DNA from 3 places in the Streptomyces sp. NPDC087901 genome. Region 3 is predicted to be linked to each of the others. Evidence: riboswitches for the same ligand, from Rfam matches in the RefSeq annotation. Region 3 holds a riboswitch; each other region holds the start of a gene.
What was found. A riboswitch is a leader RNA that binds a small molecule or an ion and turns the genes downstream of it on or off. The one in region 3 is predicted to bind S-adenosylmethionine.

Region 1 (3,263 bases), on a different contig from region 3:
CGAACCAGAGCACCGAGTTGGCGATGCCGTTGTACGCGTCGGCGTGCACGTCCGCGTCGATGTCGAGCATCCGGACACCCGGTTCGCCGACCCCGCGCCGCACCGCCTCCCGGTCGCCGTCCCCGAGGGCGGCGCAGACCCACATCTTGTCGTCCACGGCGCTCAGGCCGGAGACGAGTCCGCCGCCGCCGCGCCGGGAGTCGAGGGTGCCGTCCTCGCGCAGCGCGTACGAGACCGGGCCGCGATTGGACGCGACGAGTACCTGGGCAGCGGGCTGGGGGGCGTGCTCGGAGACCATGGGCGGAATCTAGCCCGATCACGAACCGCCCAAACGTACGAAGTCAGGCCACGTCACGCCGCACGGCGTGAAACGTACTCCTCGATCTCGCGCATCGGCGGCCGCTCCTCGGTGTCCACCGGATAGGTGTGCGGGACGAAACCGTGCTCGCCGCGCTCGAACTGGGTCAGCGACGGGCGGACCAGATGCCCTCGTGAGAGGCGGAGTTGGGCGGTGCGGTAGATGGCTGCGGCCATCCGGCCGAGCGCCTGGCCGTCCTGGTGGCGGTGCTTCCTGACGCCCACGTCGACCTGGGCGAGTGCGTCCAGGCCGACCGTGTGCAGGGCGTCGACGAGCAGGCCCAGCTCCACTCCGTAACCGACCGGGAACGGCAGCCGCTCCAGCAGCGAGCGGCGCACGGCGTACTCGCCGCCGAGCGGCTGGACGAAACCGGCCAGCTGCGGCCAGTGCAGATTGAGCAGCGGGCGTGCCACCATTTCGGTGACCCGGCCGCCCTGGCCCGTGGTGTCGCCGAACGGGCGGTCGTACATCGCCTTGACGAACTGCACCGAGGGGTCGGTCAGCAGCGGGCCGACGATGCCGGAGACGAAGTCCGCGGAGAAGTCCTTCAGGTCCGCGTCGATGAAGCAGACGATGTCCCCGCCGGTCACCAGGAGTGACCGCCACAGCACCTCGCCCTTGCCGGGGACGGCCGGTATGCGGGGCAGGATCGCGTCCCGGTGGACGACCCGGGCACCCGCCCTGCGGGCGACCTCGGTGGTGGCGTCCGTCGAGCCGGAATCGATCACCACGAGCTCGTCGACCAGCTGGACCTTCTCCATGAGCTCGCGCCGGATCGTCGTGACGATGTCCCCGACCGTCCCCGCCTCGTTCAGCGCGGGCAGCACCACACTCACGCTCGGTGCGTTTGCGCCGTTTCCGGCCTCCAGCAGACGGTCCAGCGGACGGTCGGCGGCTGACCAGGAACGCCTGGTCAGCCAGCGTTCGACCTCTTCCAGCACGGTCGATACTCCCTGTATGTGATCCATCTCGCGGTTCGGACGACTATCTCAACAGTCCGGTGCTTCGGTTACAGTCTTGAACAACGCAGATGGCCGTCGCATGCCGGGGTCCGTCCGCCGATAAACGCCTGGATCCATGGTCCAGTGCCACAGCGCTCATCCAGAGGGACTGAGGGAACGGCCCGTTGAAGTCCCGGCAACCCTCCCGCCGACCGCGAGGTCAGGTGGGGAAGGTGCCAATTCCGTCTCGTGACGAAATGCGTCGCGAGGAAGATGAGGAAAGGACCTCGCCATCATGGCTGTTGAGACTGTTGCAGCAAACACCGAATCTTCCGTGGACCTCGGTCCCGCCGCGGCGCTTTCCTGCCGCGAATGCGGAGAGCGATTCGCACTCGGCCCCCTTTTCGCCTGCGCGTCCTGTTTCGGGCCGCTCGAAGTGGCGTACGACCTGCCGAGCGGCTCCCCGGACGAGCTGAAGAAGCGCATCGAGGCCGGACCGAACAACATCTGGCGTTACGCGCCGCTGCTGCCGGTCCCCTCCGACGTCGCGGACAAGCCCAACATCAACCCCGGCTTCACCAAGCTGGTCAAGGCCGACAACCTCGCCCGCGAGCTGGGCGTCACCGGCGGTCTGTACGTCAAGGACGACTCCGGCAACCCGACGCACTCCTTCAAGGACCGCGTCGTCGCGATCGCCGTCGAGGCCGCCCGCGCCTTCGGGTTCACCACCCTCTCCTGCTCCTCCACCGGCAACCTCGCCGGCGCCGTGGGCGCCGCCGCCGCCCGCGCCGGTCTGCGCTCGTGCGTGTTCATCCCGCACGACCTGGAGCAGGGCAAGGTCGTCATGGCCGCGGTGTACGGCGGTGAGCTGGTCGGCATCGAGGGCAACTACGACGACGTCAACCGCTTCTGCTCCGAGCTCATCGGCGACCCGCTCGGCGAGGGCTGGGGCTTCGTCAACGTCAACCTGCGCCCGTACTACGGCGAGGGCTCCAAGACCCTCGCCTACGAGATCTGCGAGCAGCTCGGCTGGCAGCTGCCCGACCAGATCGTCATCCCGATCGCGTCCGGCTCGCAGCTCACGAAGATCGACAAGGGCCTCCAGGAGCTGATCAAGCTCGGCCTGGTCGAGGACAAGCCGTACAAGATCTTCGGCGCCCAGGCCGAGGGCTGCTCCCCGGTCTCCGCGGCCTTCAAGGCCGGTCACGACGTGGTGCGGCCGCAGAAGCCGAACACGATCGCCAAGTCCCTGGCGATCGGCAACCCGGCCGACGGCCCGTACGTCCTGGATATCGCCCGCCGCACCGGTGGCGCGGTCGAGGACGTCAACGACGAGCAGGTCGTCGACGCGATCAAGCTGCTGGCCCGCACCGAGGGCATCTTCGCCGAGACGGCCGGCGGGGTGACGGTCGGCGTGACGCAGAAGCTGATCGAGGCCGGTCTGCTGGACCCGGCGCTCACCACTGTCATCCTGAACACCGGTGACGGCCTCAAGACGCTGGACGCGGTGGCCGCCACCTCGCAGGCGAGCGCCACGATCCGCCCGAGTCTGGAAGCCTTCCGCGCCGCCGGACTCGCCACCAGCTGAGAACCCGGCGCCCCGGCCCCTGCCGGGCACCGGCTTCCGACCACTCGAGACTCAGGAAGGGCACCCACCATGAGCGTCAAGGTCCGTATCCCCACCATCCTCCGCACCTACACGGGCGGCCAGGCCGAGGTCCCGGCCGAGGGCGCGACCCTTTCCCAGGTCATCGAGTCCCTGGAGAAGGACCACCCGGGCATCGCCGCCCGCGTCCTGGACGACCAGGGCAAGCTGCGCCGCTTCGTGAACGTGTACGTCAACGACGACGACGTGCGCTTCGAGGGCGGCCTGGACGCGGTCACCCCGGACGGTGCCGGTATCTCGATCATCCCGGCCGTCGCCGGCGGCTGCTGAGCCCCCGGGCCTCGCCGGCCCGACTTCA
Region 2 (3,263 bases), on a different contig from region 3:
CTACCTCGCCCATGTGGTCGGCTTCGCCACCGGCTTTCTCTACGCCTGGGGGCGCTTCCGGCGCGGGGCCGGAGCCTTGCGTCCGGATCAGGCGGGATAGAGGAGCGTGGTGCGGCGCGCGCAGCTGCAGGGCGGAGGAGGGAGTCACTGCGGAGCACGGGCGACCGACGACAACGCCGCTCACGTGCGTGCCGGGCCCCGCGGGCCCGGCATGATCCGGACGCAAGGCTCTAGAGTGAAGTCTCCAGCCACGGCCACCGAGGGAGAAAGCCAGCCGTGATCACCGCGATCGTACTCATCAAGACCAGCGTGGACCGGATTCCTGAGATCGCCGAGGCCATCGCCTCGCTGGACAGCGTCAGCGAGGTCTTCTCGGTCACCGGTACGTACGACCTGATCGCCATGGTCCGGGTGTCCAAGCACGACGACCTCGCCGATGTCATCCCCGGCCGGATCAGCAAGATCCCCGGTGTCGAGGGAACCGACACCCACGTGGCGTTCCGCACGTACTCGCAGCACGACCTGGAGGCGGCCTTCGCCATCGGTCTGGACGCTTAGGACTCTCAGCACTTTCGGCCGGGTACGGACAGCTGTCCGTACCCGGCCGAAAGTGCTGAGGGGGGTCTCGTCTCAGACCTGCGCGGCCGCGCCCCGGTCCGGGACGCAACGGCCGTCCTCGGTGCGGTACTTCCACTGGGCACCCTCGCTCACGAGTTCCCTGACCGCCTGCAGGAAGCGCTCGATGTGCTCGTCCGGTGTACCGGCGCCGAAGCTGACCCGGATCGCGTTGAGGGACTTCTGGCCCGGCTCCGCCTCCGGCGCGCCGCACTCCCCGACGTCCTGCGGGTCGCTGCCGAGCAGGGTGCGCACGAGGGGGTGGGCGCAGAACAGTCCGTCACGCACTCCGATGCCGTACTCGGCGGAGAGCGCCGCGGCGAAGTGCGAGCTGTTCCAGCCCTCCACCACGAAGGAGATGACGCCGACCCGCGGGGCGTCGTCGCCGAACAGCGAGAGCACCTTGACTTCGGGGACCTCGGCGAGTCCGGCGCGGACCGCGGAGACGAGCTGCTGCTCGCGGGCGACCAGGCTGTCGAACCCGGCCTCGGTGAGCGCCTTGCAGGCGGAGGCGATGGAGTAGACGCCGATGACGTTGGGCGAGCCGGCCTCGTGGCGGGCGGCGGTGGTGTGCCATTCGACGTCGACACCGCCGTCGGTGCGCCGGGCGACCTTGCGGGAGGCGCCGCCGCCGGCCAGGTAGGGCTCGGCGTCGCGCAGCCAGTCGGAGCGGCCGGCGAGGACCCCGGAGCCGAACGGTGCGTACAGCTTGTGCCCGGAGAAGGCGACCCAGTCGACGTCCAGCTCGGCGATGTCGACGGGGTGGTGCGGGGCCAGCTGGGCGGCGTCCAGCACGATCCGGGCGCCGTGGGCGTGCGCGGCGGCGGCGAGCTCCTTGACCGGCCACAGCTCGCCGGTGACGTTGGAGGCGCCGGTGACGCAGACCAGCGCGGGGCCGTAGGGGTCGCGGTCGGCGAGGGCCCGCTCCAGCGTCTCGACGGCCTCGTCCGGGGTGCGCGGGGCGTTCAGGTACGTCACGCGGGCGTCGCGCCAGGGCAGCAGCGAGGCGTGGTGCTCGGTCTCGAAGACGAACACCTGGCAGTCGGCGGGCAGAGCGGCGGCGAGCAGGTTGAGCGAGTCGGTGGTGGACCGGGTGAAGACCACCTGGTCGTCGGCGCGGCAGCCGAGGAACTCCGCGACCGTCTCGCGGCTGCTCTCGAAGAGGTCCGTGGAGAGCTGCGAGAGGTAGCCGGCACCGCGGTGGACGCTGCCGTAGTACGGCGCGTACGCGGCCACGTCGTCCCACACCCGCTGCAGGGCCGGAGCGCTGGCGGCGTAGTCCAGCGCGGCGTAGGTGACCTCTCCGCCGGTGACCAGCGGAACCGTCACATCCTTGCCCAGAACCGGCAGCGGCGCACAAATCGACTGGTCGGTGGCAGCGGTGAAGACAGACATGACGAACTCCCGTAACAGGCAGGCGAATTCCGCGTGCCTGCGGATACGCGGCAGCACGGAAGGAAGAAAGAGGGGTGTGCGGAAGAGGGCCGAAAAGCCCTATCGCATTCGCTTGCTCACAAGAGGCTCCCTGAGGACCAGGACCCCACGGGTGGACATCTGACGATGTCGAGGGGTCCGCGCTTGCCGCAGACCTCGCTGCCTGCGGCCTGGTCTTCACCCGGGGCACCCCGCCACGGACGGAGGGTTGCCGGACAGCGGGCCGGGGCCGTAGTCGCTGTCACTCATGACCTGCGCAGCATCTTGCCATACGTGCGAGAACGCGCAAGGCGCAGTCCATGATCTGGACTGCGCCCTGCCTCACACTCCGTACGCCGGCCCCTCAGGCGTTGCTGGCCACGACCCATCTCTCCAGCGCCCGGCCTGCCGCGCCCGAGTCGATGGACTCGGCGGCCTTCGCCATCCCCGCGGTGAGCTGCTCGGTGAGCGTGCCCTCCCCCGGGTCCAGCGCGACGAGCGCCGCCGCCGAGTTGAGCAGGACGGCGTCCCGTACGGGTCCCGTCTCCCCGGCGATCAGCCGGCGGGCCACATCGGCGTTGTACGAGGCGTCGGCGCCCCGCAGCGCCTCCACCGGCACCAGGTCGATGCCGACGTCGCGCGGGTCGAAGGCCTCCTCGCGCACCACGCCGCCCCTGGCGACCCAGACACGGGAGGTCGCGGTGGTGGTCAGCTCGTCCAGGCCGTCGTCGCCGCGGAAGACCAGGGCGGAGTTGCCGCGCTCGGCGAGGACGCCCGCGACGATGGGTGCCATCCGCAGGTCGGCGACGCCGATCGCCTGTGAGCGCACCTTGGCCGGGTTGGTGAGCGGCCCGAGGATGTTGAAGGTGGTCGGTGCGCCGAGCTCCGCCCGGGCCTTGGCCGCATACCTCAGGGCGGGGTGGAACTTCACGGCGAAACAGAACGTGATGCCCGCTTCCTCGGCCACCTCCACCACACGCTGCGGGGACAGCTCCAGATTGACGCCGAGCTTCCCCAGGACGTCGGAGGAACCGCTGGCCGACGACGAGGCGCGGTTGCCGTGCTTGACGACCTTGGCACCGGTCCCCGCCACGACGATCGCCGACATGGTGGAGATGTTGACCGTCTTGGCCATGTCGCCGCCGGTGCCCACGATGTCGACCGTACGGCCGGGTACATGGATGGTCGTGGCGTGCTCGTACATCGCGCGGACCAGGCCGGAGACCTCCGTGACG
Region 3 (3,263 bases):
CGCCTGCGGGAAGACGATCTTCGCGAACTGGTACCGCCTCGGGAGGCCGAGTGCGGCGGCCGCCTCGTGCTGCCCCTGGTCCACGGAGAGGATGCCGCCGCGCACCACCTCGGAGGCGTAGGCCGCCTCGTTGAGGCTCAGTCCGACGACCGCGACGGCCATGTCGGTGGCAAGGCGCGACTCGTCGAAGGTGAAGAAGGCCGGACCGAACGGCACCCCGACGCTCACCGTGCGGTAGAGCGCACTGAAGTTGTAGAGGAACAGCAGGACCACGATCAGCGGCACCGAGCGGAACAGCCAGGTGTAGAGCCAGCTGGCCGTGCGCAGCACCGGGTTCGGGGAGAGTCTCGCCAGGGCCAGCAGGACACCGCCGAGCAGGCCCAGCGCAGCGCTGTACACCGCCACTTCGAGGGTGATGACCAGCCCGTCGAGGATCGCCGGCCGCAGGAACCAGTACTGGAAACGGCCCCATTGGTAGAACGGGTTGGTCACCAGACCGTGAATGATCTGGGCGACGAGTACGAGCACGACGACCGTGACGATCCAACGGCCGGGACGTCTGAGCGGGAGGACCCGCTGCGCCGCCAGGGGCTCGGGCGCGACGGTCGGGCCGGGACGGGGGTTCGCCTCGGTGGGCGGCGCTGGTCCCGGGGACACAGCGACGCCGGAGAGTTCACTCATGGAGGGCTCCAGCGGATACGGACACCCCGGACCGCGGGAGGCCGCGGCACCGCACCCGTCGGGGACGGGTCCGCGGGACGCGGCACACAGCGCGGCACAGGGGCCGGGTGGGGAGAGGACACACCGCGACAGCGGTGGATGTCAGGGGATCGGAGGGCCGTCAGCCCTGACAGAGAGGGCGGGAAACGGCCGTACACAGCGCGCTGCTGACACGCAGCAGGTCGACGGAGCGGTCCGCGCACAGCAGGACGCAGCCGCGAGGCCGTCGAGCGGCCATCCCGTCAGCTGCGTTCATCCCGCTCACCGTCACCATTCCGCCCCGCGGGGCCTCACGCTTACCGAACGTCATCCGGTCCGGTCCTCACCTGGGGCACCCCACTGCGTGCGAGGGTTGCCGGCCGGCAAGCCAGGGCTCTTCGCCGGCACTCGTGACCGTTCTGCTCTGCGCCGGAGGTTAGGGCCGCACCGAAAAGGATGTCAACGCCGGTGACCACCAGTCGAGACGGCTTGTCCCGCCTTCTTGACGGCACCACCGGACGCACCGAAACTGGCGTGGACGGTCACGATTGTCAGCGCTGCACGTGCGGGATCTCCCGCTCGTGCGGTCATCGGCCCCGGCCCGCTGACAGGCAACCCTTCCACCGCGATGGGGTGCCCCGGGTGACGACCGGGTCCTGTTGGAGCAACAGGACAAGCGCGGTCTCGCGTCTCGCGAGCCCCGATGGCAGGACCGGTGGGAATTGCCCAGGAACGGCTTGACGAGGCGCCTGCACATCGATCTGTTGCGCGTCTCCAGCGCTTACTAGTCCGCGTCGGACCCGTCCCCGTCCGATCGGCCGGACTCCTTGTCCCGGCGCGCTCGAACCGGGATCGAACGGGTCCCCTCGGTCCGGACCGGTACGCAAGCGCAGTCGCTCCGCATCCGTCCGCCGGTGCCGGCATGGCGGCGGTGGCTTTGTCGTTCCCCCCAGGGATCCCCATAGGGAGAGTCATGCCCGAGACAGCATCGCGCGGTTCCAGTACAGGCAACTCGCCGCAGCGCGGCCCCGTTTCCTCCGCCTCCGCTTCACGCGCCGCGGGCCTGCGCCCGTCGTCGGGTGTTCCGTCCCCCCGCTTCGACAGCCGGATCGGTGTCGGCCTCGCCGGCGGCTTCTATCCGGCTCCGCACCGCTACGAACTGTTCCTGTCGGCGAGTTGTCCGCGCTCGCTGCGCATCTCCATCACGCTCGGCCTCCTCGGTCTGCGGGACTCGGTCGCCACCACGCTCCTGACCCACCCGGCCGGAACACCCGAGGCCTTCGCCTCGCTGCGCAGTGCGTACGAGGCGACGGTGCACCACTACGACGGACCGCTGACGGCTCCCGCTCTGTGCGACCGCTGGAGCGGCCGCATCGTCAGCAACCACACACCCGACATTCTCCGCGACCTGGCCGGTCTGCTGTCCGGGCACAACGAGGCCTGCCCCTCCGCGCTGCACCCGCCGGAGCTCGCTGCGGACATCGAAGCCCTGCGTGAACTGCTGGACCAGAAGGTCACTCCGTCCGCATCGCCCTCGGAGCGAACGGCGGCGCTCGACCTGATGGAGCGCCGGCTATCCTCGCATCCCTATGCGCTGGGTGCGGAGCTGACGGCCGCCGACGTGGACCTGTGGGTGGCGCTCGTCCAGCCCCACCCGGTCAACTCCTTGTCCCCGTACCCCCGGCTCCAGGACTTCGTGCGCCGACTCGGCGACCACCCCGCTTTCCCGCGCGCGAACGACGTGGCGGCCGACGCGGCGTGAGCTTCTGCGCTCAGCCGTCGTCGCGCACGGTTCCCCGGCCATCTCCCCCTGCGAGCTCCCCCGGCGGGGGATAACGGACGAAGAGGATGCCCTGCACATCCCCGTCGGGCGCGCCGTAGACATGGGGTGCGTCGGCCCGCCAGTGCGCGGAGGCGCCGGGGCCGGCCGTACGGGTGTCGTCCGGCGGCCCGACGACGGCGGTGCCGGCCAGCACCATCAGGCTCTCCTGCGTACCCGGGACGTGCCCTTCCGACTCCTGTACGGGGCCCGCCGCGATGCTGATGCGGAACACGTCGGTGACCGCGGCCCCGTCCTCGTACCGCTCCAGAAGAACGGCGGTGACGGCACTTCCCGAGACGCCGGGAAGTGCCGAGCCGGAGCCGTCCCTCGGGCGCAGGTCGCTCAGTACGGCGCTGAGCGGAAGACCGAGCGCGGTGGTGAGTGCGTACAACGTCTCCAGGGTGGGGTTGCGCGTGCCGCTCTCCAACTCCGAGAGCGTGCCCTTGCCCACGCGGGAGCGCCGGGACAACTCCGACAGCGACAGGTCCCGCTCGCGCCGCAGCGCTCGCAGCCTGAGTCCCACGTCCTCGTTCAGCCCCATCGGCCGTGCACCTGCTCCACTGTCCTGGTTGACGGGCGTCGGCCCGCCTCTCTAGTGTTCCACATACAGAACGTTCCGTATACGGAACGCCCCGCGGGCGCACCGGTCGGCAGCCGCCATCGGCGCAGCCAGGGACCGCACCCGGTCCGGCAAGCACCGGGCCGGACGCGCACCCGGCCGGACACAGCACAGGAAAGTGGC

Region 1: it holds a riboswitch for S-adenosylmethionine, as region 3 does, so the genes downstream of both, thrC (threonine synthase) here and ACIOEW_RS17740 (putative leader peptide) in region 3, are expected to answer to the same signal.
Region 2: it holds a riboswitch for S-adenosylmethionine, as region 3 does, so the genes downstream of both, ACIOEW_RS04230 (aminotransferase class V-fold PLP-dependent enzyme) here and ACIOEW_RS17740 (putative leader peptide) in region 3, are expected to answer to the same signal.

The regions. Positions count from the first base shown of each region.
Region 1 covers NZ_JBIUUC010000017.1:173,280-176,542, forward strand. Annotated here, with positions in the region: gene ACIOEW_RS35940 (trehalose-6-phosphate synthase) at 1-298, opposite strand, end outside; gene ACIOEW_RS35945 (glucosyl-3-phosphoglycerate synthase) at 352-1,299, opposite strand; SAM riboswitch class I at 1,453-1,579, shown strand; gene thrC (threonine synthase) at 1,595-2,887, shown strand; gene ACIOEW_RS35955 (MoaD/ThiS family protein) at 2,957-3,235, shown strand.
Region 2 covers NZ_JBIUUC010000001.1:953,504-956,766, reverse strand. Annotated here, with positions in the region: gene ACIOEW_RS04240 (rhomboid family intramembrane serine protease) at 1-100, shown strand, start outside; gene ACIOEW_RS04235 (Lrp/AsnC ligand binding domain-containing protein) at 277-558, shown strand; gene ACIOEW_RS04230 (aminotransferase class V-fold PLP-dependent enzyme) at 631-2,010, opposite strand; SAM riboswitch class IV at 2,185-2,302, opposite strand; gene trpD (anthranilate phosphoribosyltransferase) at 2,393-3,263, opposite strand, start outside.
Region 3 covers NZ_JBIUUC010000005.1:123,165-126,427, forward strand. Annotated here, with positions in the region: gene ACIOEW_RS17735 (amino acid ABC transporter permease) at 1-681, opposite strand, end outside; SAM riboswitch class IV at 1,008-1,115, opposite strand; SAM riboswitch class IV at 1,240-1,384, shown strand; gene ACIOEW_RS17740 (putative leader peptide) at 1,437-1,487, shown strand; gene ACIOEW_RS17745 (glutathione S-transferase C-terminal domain-containing protein) at 1,673-2,461, shown strand; gene ACIOEW_RS17750 (helix-turn-helix domain-containing protein) at 2,472-3,062, opposite strand.